DNA from 2 places in the Uliginosibacterium flavum genome. Region 2 is predicted to be linked to the other one. Evidence: predicted binding sites of a transcription regulator. Region 2 holds the regulator's gene; the other holds the start of a gene.
What was found. The regulator sigma-54, encoded in region 2, starts transcription at its own class of promoters, with help from an activator protein. The targets are predictions, from matches to a motif close to TGGCACGCTTNCTGCTNA.
Positions count from the first base shown of each region.

Region 1: the regulator sigma-54 is predicted to act here: its motif matches at 3,409-3,426, upstream of ABXR19_RS18375 (CmpA/NrtA family ABC transporter substrate-binding protein).

Region 1 is NZ_JBEWZI010000029.1:23,217-29,232, reverse strand. It holds gene ABXR19_RS18385 (ABC transporter ATP-binding protein) at 207-998, opposite strand; gene ntrB (nitrate ABC transporter permease) at 1,017-1,955, opposite strand; gene ABXR19_RS18375 (CmpA/NrtA family ABC transporter substrate-binding protein) at 2,012-3,271, opposite strand; gene ABXR19_RS18370 (ANTAR domain-containing response regulator) at 3,589-4,167, opposite strand; gene rpsF (30S ribosomal protein S6) at 4,345-4,740, shown strand; gene priB (primosomal replication protein N) at 4,746-5,054, shown strand; gene rpsR (30S ribosomal protein S18) at 5,057-5,329, shown strand; gene rplI (50S ribosomal protein L9) at 5,346-5,795, shown strand; gene ABXR19_RS18345 (D-alanyl-D-alanine carboxypeptidase family protein) at 5,952-6,016, shown strand, end outside.
Region 2 is NZ_JBEWZI010000002.1:118,997-125,012, reverse strand. It holds gene recA (recombinase RecA) at 141-1,154, shown strand; gene recX (recombination regulator RecX) at 1,164-1,625, shown strand; gene lptB (LPS export ABC transporter ATP-binding protein) at 1,612-2,334, shown strand; gene ABXR19_RS02235 (RNA polymerase factor sigma-54) at 2,380-3,882, shown strand; gene hpf (ribosome hibernation-promoting factor, HPF/YfiA family) at 3,900-4,229, shown strand; gene ABXR19_RS02225 (PTS sugar transporter subunit IIA) at 4,411-4,896, shown strand; gene hprK (HPr(Ser) kinase/phosphatase) at 4,865-5,812, shown strand; gene ABXR19_RS02215 (FHA domain-containing protein) at 5,873-6,016, opposite strand, start outside.

The sequences.
Region 1 (6,016 bases), on a different contig from region 2:
GCGGACTTCTTTGGCATGCATGCCTGAAGATGCATTGTGGCCGTGCATCTTCGGTTGGTGTGCTTGTAGACCAAAGCTGTGTGCGGCTCTTCAGCCAGGCTTTGTTTGAAGCCGGTGTTGGTGTGAGATACGTGGTTTTCGATGACGCACAAATGCAAACGCCCGCCGAGGCAAGTCGGCGGGCGTTTGCATTTGTGCGGCAGGCCTCAGGCGGCTTTCTTGACTTGCTTCTGGTACAGGAACTCCAGGATCGCGGCGCGGCAGCGGATGAATTCGGCGTCGTTGGCCAGCGCGAGTCGATTGCGTGGTTTGGCCAGATTCACTTCGAGGATTTCGCCGATGGTCGCGGACGGGCCGTTGGTCAGCATGACGACGCGATCGGACAGCAGGACGGCTTCGTCCACGTCGTGGGTGACCATGACGACGGTGGCGCCGGTCTTGCCCATCACGCCGATCAATTCGTCCTGCAGGGCGGCGCGGGTCAGGGCGTCGAGTGCGCCGAAGGGCTCGTCCATCAGCAGGATCTTGGGTTCCATGGCGAAGGCGCGGGCGATGCCGATGCGCTGTTTCATGCCGCCGGAGATCTCGCCGGGGTGTTTGTCGGCGGCGTGAGCCATGTGCACCATTTCGATGGCGGCCAGGGTGCGGGCCTTGAGTTTGCTCTTGCTTTCCTTCGTGCCAAAGACTCGTTCGACGCCGAGATAGACGTTTTCGAAGCATGTCAGCCAGGGCAGCAGGGAGTGGTTCTGGAAGACCACCGCGCGCTCCGGGCCGGGGCCGGCGATTTCGCGTCCGCCGCAGATCAGTGCGCCATCCGTGGGCAGGGTCAGCCCGGCAATCAGGTTGAGCAGGGTGGATTTGCCGCAGCCGGAGTGACCGATCAGCGAGACGACTTCGCCTTCGCGGATCTGCAGGTTGATGTCGCGCAGGGCGATGAATGGACCTTTCTTGGTCTCGAAACTCATGCCGATGTTTTCGATTTGTACGAGTGATTTCATGTTCGTTCTCCTTCTTGATCAGCTGTTGCTGTCGTAGCTGAAGCGTTTGGCGATGCTGATCAGGGCTTGTTCAAGCGTGAGGCCGACGATGCCGATCACGAAGATGGCGATGATGATGTTCTCGACCTTGAGGTTGTTCCATTCGTCCCACACCCAGAAGCCGATGCCGACGCCGCCGGTGAGCATCTCGGCTGCCACGATGACCAGCCAGGCGGTGCCGATGGACAGGCGGATGCCGGTGAGCATGTAGGGCAGCACCGAGGGGAAGAGGATCTTGGTGATGATTTTCCACTCGGACAGATTCAGGACGCGGGCGACGTTCATGTAGTCCTGCGGGACGCGTTGCACGCCTTGGGCGGTGTTGAGGATCATTGGCCAGATCGAGCAGATGAAGATGGTCCAGGTGGCGGCCGGGTCGGCGCGTTTGAACACGAGCAGGCCGATCGGTAGCCAGGCCAGCGGGGATACGGGGCGCAGCAGCGAGATGATCGGGTCGAGCGCCTTGTTCAGGAACTGGAAGCGACCCAGCAGGAAGCCCATCGGGATGCCGATGGCGGCGGCAAAACCGAAGCCGATGGCGACGCGTTTGAGCGAGGACAGGATGTTCCAGCCGATGCCCTGATCATTCGGGCCGTTGCTGTAGAACGGATCTGAAAACAGGACGATGGCGGCTTTCCAGACGACTTCTGGCGTCGGGATGCCCTTGTTCTTCATCGATACGATGGCCCAGATGCCGATCAGCAGGGCGAAGCCGATCAGGGGGGGCAGCAGGGCTTTGGCCAGACGGCTGGCGAATTCGCGGACTTCGGAGGGTTTGCGGGCGGCGGGGGCGGCTGCAGGTGTAGCGGGGGCGGGGGCTGTTGTGCTCATGTTGTCGCTCTTTTTGCTGGTCTTGCCGGATGCGGACTTGGGGCTGGGGGTGTTGCTCAAGGAGATGGCCATGCTGCTTGCGGTCATGATGGGCTCCGGGATTCAGGCTGCGGGTTGTGAGGCCCGCAGCGGTTTCAGACAGGTCAGGCTTTGATCTTGAAGCTGGCGGCGTACTTGGCCGGGTCTTTGCCATCCCACACCACGCCGTCGAAAAACTTCGAGCTGCGCATGTCGGACTTGGGAACCGGCGCCTTGACGATGGCGGCCGCTTGTTTATAGAGCGCTATCTGGTTGATCTTTTTGGCGGTGCCCAGGTAATCCACATCGCCCTTGAGCAAGCCCCAGCGCTTGTGCTGGGTGAGGAACCACATGCCATCGGACAGGAAGGGGAAGTTCACCTGGCCGTCGTTGTAGAACTTCATGTAGTTCTTGTCGGACCAGGTTTTGCCCAGGCCGTCTTCGTACTGGCCGATCATGCGGCTGCGGATGACGTCGGTATCGGTATTGACGTAGGACTTGGCCGAGATGGTTTCGGCGGTCTTGCTGCGGTTGGCGGCGCTCGCATCAATCCACATCGAGGCCTCGAGAATGGCGCAGATCATGGCGCGCGCCGTGTTCGGGTACTTGGCGAAGAATTCGGCAGTGGTGCCCAGAACCTTTTCCGGGTGATCCGTCCAGATGTCCTGCGTGGTGGTGGCGGTGAAGCCGATCTTGTCGATGATGGCGCGCTGGTTCCAGGGCTCGCCCACACAGTAGCCGTCCATGTTGCCAACGCGCATGTTGGCCACCATTTGCGGCGGCGGTACGACGATGGTCTTGACGTCGCTCATCGGGTTGATGCCGTTGGCCGCCAGCCAGTAGTACAACCACATGGCATGGGTGCCGGTGGGGAAGGTCTGGGCGAAGGTGTATTCCTTTTCCTTCTTGGCGATCAGCTTGGCCAGTGAGGCGCCATCGGTCACGCCCTTGTCCTTGAAGCTGTTGGCCAGCGTGATGGCCTGACCGTTGTTGTTCAGGGTCATCAGGACGGCCATGTCTTTCTTTGGGCCGCCGACACCCAGATGCACGCCATATACCAGGCCGTACAGCACGTGGGCGGCATGCAACTCGCCATTGACCAGCTTGTCGCGTACGCCGGCCCAGGAGGCTTCTTTGGTAGCATTGATCTTGATGCCGTATTTCTTGTCCAGGCCCAGCACACTGGCCATGACCACGGAGGCGCAGTCGGTCAGCGGGATGAAGCCGATATTGACTTCGGTGAGTTCGGGCTTGTCACTGCCTGCGGCCCAGGCGCTGCTGGCGGGCAGCAGGCCGGTTGCTGCGACTGCGGCGGCGCTGCTCACGGCAACACCTTGTTTGAGGAAGCTGCGGCGGCTGAGGGTGGCATCGAATTTCTCCGTCATGTTTCTCTCCTGGGATACAAAGGCTAAGGGGCGTCAGAAATGCAAACGGCGTCACAGCTCCCATTGCCTCGATGAGACGTTGGGGGCTGGACGCCGTTGTCCATGCAAGCCGTCATTGGCTTGACTTCACGGACTACTTAGCAGGCAGCGTGCCAGTGTTTAAAAACTGTTTGAATTCATGGTTTTGAGAGTTTTTTTAATGCGGGAGGCGGGCTGATGCGCCCGCCGTGTGCGCCGCCTCAGTGCGAGCGGCGGCTGTGCTGCACCAATTTGATCTGGATCAAAAGGCTGTGTCGGCGGTATGGGTATTGCCGGCTTCAGCCAAGCAGGAGTTCGGCGGCCGAGACGATCTGGCTGGCGACATCGCCGAGCTTGAGTCCGCGTTCCATCGCCATCTTGCGCAGGGCGTGATAAGCCTCGTCCTCGCTCATGCCGCGCGATTGCATCAGCAGGCCCTTGGCCTTGTCGACGATGACCCGCTCCGAGAGTTTGCGTTGTGCGGAGTCGCGTTCGGCCCGCAGGCTTTGATATTCGTCGAAGCGCGCGGTGGCAACCTTGAGCAGGGATTCCAGGCGGGAGGGGGCGAGACCGTCCACCACATAGGAAGAGACGCCCGCGCGCATGGCCTGGCGGATCACGTCGTCGGTGTCGTCGTCGGCGAACATCAGTACCGGGCGCGGAAAGTTTCGATCCAGTGCCGCGAGATTTTCGAGCGTATCGCGGCTGGGGGAGTCGGTGTGGATCAGCACAACGTCCGGGTGCAGGCTGACGACTTTATCGTGCAGATCCAGTGCGTCCGGCAGCACAGCGGCAACCATATGGCCGGCGCGAGTCAAGCCTTCGCAGATTTCGAGGGCGCGTTCCTGGATTTCATCGATAACGAGGATTTTGAGCATGGTTGGGGGGCGCAATTATTTTTAGTGCCCTCTGCGGGGCGAATGGCCTCCAGTATGCCCGTGACGGCAAGGTGTTGTGCAGCTTGCCTGAAAAAGCTTTTCCGGCTATTATCGTCGGTTCTCTTGCCCCACCGGTACGCATGCCGGGGGGCTGTTATCAACCCGTAAGGAGTTTGCATGCGACATTATGAAATCGTATTCATTGTCCACCCCGATCAGAGCGAGCAAGTGCCCGCCATGATCGAGCGCTACAAGGCCCTCGTGGCTTCGCGCGCTGGACACATTCATCGTCTGGAAGATTGGGGCCGCCGCCAACTGGCTTACCCGATCCAGAAGATCCACAAGGCCCACTATGTTCTGATGAACATCGAAGTGGATCAGCCGACCCTCGACGAGATCGAACACGCGTTCAAGTTCAACGACGCTGTGCTGCGCCATCTCACCTCCAAGACGAAGAAGGCTGTTACCACGCCGTCTCCGATGATGAAGGAAGAGAAGTCCCGCTCGCTGACCTCGGCTGCTCCGGCTGCTGAAGAAGCCAAGGCCGACGTCGCCGCTGAGCCCGCAGCCTGATTGGAGTGAGCGCAGAAAATACGCTTCGGATGACCGGGACGCTCGTCGCACGTGAATCACTGCGATGGACGCCCGCCAGAGTGCCGGTACTGGAGTTTCGTATCGAACACCTCTCCCGGCAGATGGAAGCCGGTACCGAACGCGAAGTTTCCTGCGAACTGACCATCAGGGCTATTGGCCCCGCAGCACATCAGATCGAGGTGGTAGCACTGGGTTCCCAGATGAAAATCGAAGGTTTCATCGCCGCGAAAAGCGCGAAAAACCGGGCTCCCGTACTGCACGTTAGAACATTTGAATTGTTGGAAGGAATTTAATCATGGCATTCAAGCCTGGCAAGAAAGACGAGAAGAAGGGCGGCAATCGCGGCGGCCTGTTCAAGCGTCGCAAGTTCTGTCGCTTCTCCGCGGAGAAGATCGAAGAGATCGACTACAAAGACATCGAAATCCTGAAGGATTTCATCTCCGAAAACGGCAAGATCATGCCGGCGCGTATCACTGGCACCAAAGCCGGTTATCAGCGTCAGCTGTCGACGGCCATCAAGCGCGCACGTTTCCTGGCGCTGATGCCTTACACCGATCTTCACCAGTAATCCGGGGGAAAATACGATGCAAATCATTCTGCTGGAAAAAGTCGTGAACCTCGGCAACCTCGGCGACGTGGTTAACGTTAAAGAAGGTTATGCCCGCAACTTCCTGATCCCGTCTGGCCGCGCCAAGCGCGCCAACAAGATCAACCTGGCCGAGTTCGAAGCTCGCCGCGTTGAGCTGGAGAAGGTCGCTGCCGAGAAGCTGGTCGCCGCTCAAGCTGCTGCCACCAAGGTTGAAGGCCTGACTGTTCAACTCGTCCGCAAGGCGGGTGTGGATGGTCGTTTGTTCGGCTCTGTGAGCACCGGCGACATCGCCGAGGCGCTCGTGGCGCTGGGCCACAAGATCGAAAAGGCTGGCGTTCGCCTGCCGAACGGTGCAATCAAGCTGGTGGGTGACCATCCGGTTGAAGTCGCGCTGCACACCGATGTTGTGGTTGCCGTCACGGTTTCCGTGTTGGGCGAGCACTGATCTTGCGGCACCTGCGGGTGCTGTATGATTAAAAAAAGGCTGCGATTCGCAGCCTTTTTTTATTGCTGCGTCGCGGAACTCGTGCGCAGCCAGGCACTCACAGAGGGGTAAAATTGTGCCCTGATTTGTGCTCTTTCCTAATCTTCCGGAGTTTTCATGATTCGTCGTCTGCTGTTGGCTGCCAGCCTTGCCATTCCTCTCTGCAGCTTTGCCGCGCTGCC
Region 2 (6,016 bases):
GCTACCGAAAACAGCGGTGTTGCGCCCGAGAGCTTTTGGTGTATATTTATACAGTACCAAGAAAGGCCTGAGTCCCGGCAGTCAGCACTGCCTCGCAAGCTCTGTGCCATAATCTTTCCGACCACTGAGTGAGGTATTACATGGACGACAATAAAGCCAAAGCACTTGCTGCTGCGCTGGCACAAATCGAGAAGCAATTCGGCAAAGGTTCCATCATGCGTCTGGGTGATGGCGAGGTGGTGTCCGACATTCAGGCCATCTCCACCGGCTCGTTGGGGCTGGATATCGCTCTGGGGATTGGCGGTCTGCCGCGCGGCCGTGTGGTTGAAATTTACGGCCCGGAATCCTCGGGTAAAACCACACTGACTCTGCAAGTCATTGCCGAGCTGCAAAAAATGGGCGGTACGGCTGCGTTCATCGATGCCGAGCACGCGCTGGACGTCGTCTATGCCCAGAAACTCGGCGTGAATGTTGGAGATCTGCTGATTTCGCAGCCCGATACGGGCGAGCAGGCGCTGGAAATTGCCGACATGCTGGTGCGCTCCGGTGGTGTGGACATGGTCGTGATTGATTCGGTCGCCGCGCTGACGCCGCGTGCCGAAATCGAGGGTGAGATGGGCGATCAGTTGCCCGGCCTGCAAGCCCGTTTGATGAGTCAAGCGCTGCGCAAGCTGACTGGCAACATCAATCGCACCAATACGCTGGTCATCTTCATCAACCAGATCCGCATGAAAATCGGCGTGATGTTCGGTAGCCCGGAAACCACGACGGGTGGCAACGCGCTGAAGTTCTACGCTTCCGTGCGTCTGGATATCCGTCGTACCGGTACGATCAAGAAGGGTGATGAAGTCATCGGCTCCGAGACCAAGGTCAAGGTCGTCAAGAACAAGGTGGCGCCGCCGTTCCGTGAGGCGCACTTCGATATCCTGTACGGGGAAGGTATTTCCCGCGAAGGTGAAGTGGTCGATATGGGTGTCGAGCACAAATTCATCGAGAAGAGTGGCGCCTGGTATGCCTACAAGGGCGAAAAAATCGGTCAGGGTAAGGATAATGCGCGCGAATATCTGCGCAATAATCCGGCCATTGCCATCGAGATCGAAAACAAGATCCGCGAGGCGGTCGGCGTGATTGCCATTCAGGTGAAAGCGGAGTAATTCAGGTCTGTGAGCAAGAAACCGGTTCCATCACTCAAGTCGACGGCCTTGCGGCTGCTCTCCATGCGCGAACATTCGCGCGTGGAGTTGCGGCGCAAGCTTAAAGCCAAGGCTGTCGAAGGGCAGGACGTTGAAGCCGTGCTGGATCGCATGGCCGAAACCGGCCTGCAATCGGATGTGCGTTTTGCTGAAAGCTTGGTGCGCACTCAGGGCGGGCGCGTGGGCGTCGAACGTTTGCGGCGCGAACTGGCTGATCGAGGCGTGAGTAACGAAATTGCCGCAGCAGCGTTGGGCGAAGGTCTTGTCGAGGATGAGCTGACGCGCGCACGTGCGGTGTGGGCGAAAAAATTTGGTGAGTTGCCGAAGGATCAAAGCGAGTGGGCGCGCCAAGCGCGCTTCATGCAATCGCGTGGTTTTACGGTTGAAGTGATCCGGACAATGTTGAAAGAACCATTTAATGAGTCTGCTTAGGGTAGCCAGCCTGAAGAAACGCTACAAGTCGCGTACCGTGGTGCACGATGTTTCCTTCCAGGTCGGCAGTGGTGAGGTAGTGGGCTTGTTGGGCCCCAACGGGGCGGGCAAGACGACGTGTTTTTACATGATTGTTGGCTTGGTGCGTGCCGATGGCGGCAGCATCCATCTGGATGGTGCGGATCTGACTCACTGGCCGATCCACAAGCGCGCTCATCAAGGTTTGTCTTACCTGCCGCAGGAAAACTCGGTATTTCGCAAACTCTCGGTCAGCGAGAATATTCTGGCGGTGCTTGAGCTGCAGAAGCTGGGTAAAGCAGAGCAGGCGAAGCGTCTCGATGAGTTGCTGGATGAGTTGAACATTGCCCATCTGCGCGATGCGACCGCAATGTCTCTTTCCGGCGGCGAGCGTCGTCGGGTGGAAATTGCCCGGGCGCTGGCAACCCGCCCTCGTTTGATTCTGCTCGATGAACCTTTTGCAGGGGTTGACCCGATTGCAGTGCTGGATATTCAGAAGATCATTAGCTACCTGAAAGCACGTGGAATCGGGGTGTTGATTACCGACCACAATGTGCGTGAAACACTGGGGATTTGCGACCACGCTTACATCATCAATGCGGGTGAAGTGCTGGCGGGTGGTACGCCGGAAGAGATTGTGCAAAATGATCAGGTACGCCAAGTTTATCTAGGTGAACATTTCCGTTTATAACGTTTTTCATCAGGCCGGCATGGGCCGGCTGGTATCACTGTCCGCATGAAACCCTCGCTTCAGCTTCGCTTCTCCCAGCAACTGGCCTTGACGCCACAGTTGCAGCAATCCATCAAGTTGCTACAACTGTCCACGCTCGAACTCAATCAGGAAATCGAGCGCATGCTGCTGGAGAACCCGATGCTGGAACGCGAGGCGGGCGAGGAAGATGAGGGCGCAAGTCCGTCTCTGCCCGAGCCGCAAGAGGCCAGTATGGCCACTGCGGGTGAGGAGTACTCCAGCGAGCGCGTGTCTTCGGGCGAGGACGAGTATGAAGCGGCGAGCGTGGCCGACATGCCCGATAGCATCAACGAAGCCTACGACAGTGTGTCGGATGACGACATCGGCGAGGCCGCCGAATGGCGCAGTGAAGGGGCTTCGCACGGAAGTGGCGATGGTGAAGACGGCGATTTTCAGGATCTCCAGGCCGCAGCGACGTCCTTGCGGGATCATCTGTTGGGTCAGGTTGCCTTGATGGCCATGACGGATCGGGATCGCGCCTTGGTCATGCTGGTGATCGAGGCTCTGGATGATGACGGTCTGTTGCTGCAGGAGCTTGAAGAGCTTCTTCCGCTGATTCCGCCTGAATGGGATGTTGAGCTGGAAGATTTGACGATTTCCCTGCATCAGGTGCAAAGCCTTGATCCGGCAGGAATCGGGGCGCGCAACCTGCAGGAAAGTCTGCTTTTGCAATTGAAGACCCTGCCGGAGAGCGAGTCACGGCGCTTGTCCATGATCATCGTTGATGGCAATCTGGAGTTGCTGGCCGCACGTGACTTCGCCAAGCTCAAGCGCCGACTGTCCTGTAATGACGATGCATTGCGTTCCGCGCAGGAGTTGATCTGCAGCCTCAATCCCCGGCCGGGTGCTCGTTTTGCCGCGCCCGAGACGCGTTATGTGATTCCCGATGTGGTTGTCCGGAAATATCGGGGTGCCTGGACGGTAAATCTTAATTCGGAAGCAATGCCGAGGCTAAGGATTCACAAGGTCTATGCCGATATACTTCACCATAACCGGGGCGTAAGCAGCACACTGTCGACGCACCTGCAGGAAGCGAAGTGGTTGATCAAGAACGTACAGCAGCGGTTTGACACGATCCTGCGGGTTTCACAGGCGATAGTGGATCGGCAGCGACAGTTTTTCGAGCATGGCGAAGTGGCGATGCGTCCGCTTACCTTGCGCGAGATCGCTGAAGAGCTGGAATTGCACGAGTCGACGGTGTCGCGGGTAACGACTCAGAAATATATGGCCAGTGCCCGTGGCGTCTTTGAACTGAAATATTTTTTTGGCAGTCACGTTGCCACCGATACGGGTGGTGAATGTTCAGCTACGGCGATTCGCGCGCTGATTCGCCAGCTGGTTGCGGCTGAGGACGGGCGCAAGCCTTTGTCTGATGCCCGGATTGCTGAATTGTTGGGCCAGCAGGGTATTGTGGTAGCACGCCGGACAATCGCGAAATACCGGGAGTTGCTCAATATTCCGCCGGTCAGTCAGCGCAAGTCGATCTAACAGGAGAGGAGTGTTTTATGAATCTCAATATCACCGGGCACCATCTTGAAGTGACCCCCGCCCTGCGCGAGTATGTCAGCACCAAGCTTGATCGGGTGATTCGTCATTTTGATCATGTGACGGCAACCCATGTAATCCTCTCGGTACAAAAACTCAAACAGAAAGCTGAAGTGACAGTGCACGTGCGTGGTAAGGATATCCACGTGGAGTGTGAAGACGATGACTTGTATGCGGCGATCGATGCGATGGCTGACAAACTGGATCGTCAGGTACTCAAGCACAAGGAGAAAGCCGGTGATCACGGTCATGAATCCGTGAAGCGCCAGAGCATTGCAAGCGCGGACTGAGCGTGCGCGCAACACAGTTCAGCTGTGCTGCGGCCGGACTGGACGCAGCAGGGCGGGCGAGGCCTATAATGGGCCTGCCGCGACTGCAGGATGAAGTCCTGAACTGTCAATTTCCAACCTGACAAGCGGCGAGCTCCGAAAGGAGACTCGCCGCTGTTCTGTAAGTAAGACCGAACCTGGCATGAACCTGATCTCCAAGATTCTTGATCCGCAGCGGATTGTTGTTGATATCGCGCTGAATTCCCGTGCCGCGGTGTTTGAGTGCGTGGGGGCCCTGTTTGAGCAGCATAGCGGTCTGGCGGCCAGGAAAGTGGTCGATGCGCTGACTCAGCGCGAAAAGCTTGGCTCGACGGGCTTGGGCATGGGGATTGCGATTCCGCATCAGCGCGTCAAAGGCCTCAAGGAGACGCAAGGCGCTTTCCTGCGCCTGCGTGACCCCATCGATTTTGATGCGCCTGATGGGGCTCCGGTCAATCTGTTTTTCATCATGCTGGCGCCTGAACAGGCCAATGAAACGCATCTGCGTTTACTGGCAGAGTTGGCGCAGATGTTCAGCGACAAGACGTTCCGCGAAACCCTTTGTGCCGCGCCGGATGCCATGAGTGTTGCGGCAGCTTTTGATGACTGGAGCATCCATGCGTCGAGCGAGCGTAGCCCAGCTGTTTGAGGCCAATCGCACTGCGCTGCAATTGCGTCATGTTGCGGGGCGTCTGGATTCTTGGTTGTCGGTTTCTGATCATCGGGTGTGGCCAGCCGATATGGTGGGTCACCTCAACCTGATTCACCCGAATCGTTTGCAGATCATGGGCGAAGCAGAGTTCGCTTGGGCACGCCAACAAACCCGCGAACACCTTGAGCAGCATTTGTTGGGCATCCTCGCCTGCTCTCCTCCCGGAGTCATCGTTGCTGATGATTGCGACGTGCCGGAAATTGTCCGTCGAGCCTGCGATGAAGCGGGAGTGCCGGTGATGGCCTCACCGCTGGAATCCGCACGCGTGATTGAAGTCCTGCGGGTCTATCTGTCACGCAAGATGGCTGAGCGCGTTTCGCTGCATGGCGTGTTCATGGATGTTCTGGGGGTTGGCGTGCTGGTGACTGGCGACTCGGGCGCGGGTAAGTCCGAGTTGGCGCTGGAGCTGATTACACGCGGCCATGGCTTGGTGGCGGATGACGTTGTAGAAATCTCGCGCGTTGCTTCAGGGATTCTGGAGGGGCGTTGCCCTGAAATGCTCAAGGATTTTCTGGAGGTGCGCGGTCTGGGCATCCTGAATATCCGTACGATTTTTGGCGAAACTGCGTGTCGTCGAAAAATGAAGCTCAAACTCATCGCACATTTGCAGCGTCGCACGGGTGGGCATGATGAGCCTTTGCGTTTGCCGCTTGATGATGACGATATGCAGGACGTGCTGGGGGTCCCCGTGCGCCGCGTTGTGCTGCCGGTTGCGGCAGGGCGAAACCTTGCGGTTCTGCTTGAGGCTGCGGTGCGCAACACGATCCTGCAGCTTCGCGGGATTGATTCAACTCAGGAGTTTGTCGTACGTCAGCGGAGCATTCTGGATAATGATGACCCTTATGACCGCTGACTTTCACAGGTCACAAAAAAGCCCGCCGAATGAAGGCGGGCTTTTTTTGGTGCACTGAGCTCAGCGTTGGCCGATGTCAAAAAATACGACCTCTGCTCCGACTTCTGTGGGCGAATAGCCAAAGCCGATCCGTCCGCGGTTCGGCAGGTCTGCTTCTCCACGACGCAGCACAACCTCATTGCCCGCATCGTCCACCATGAAAGT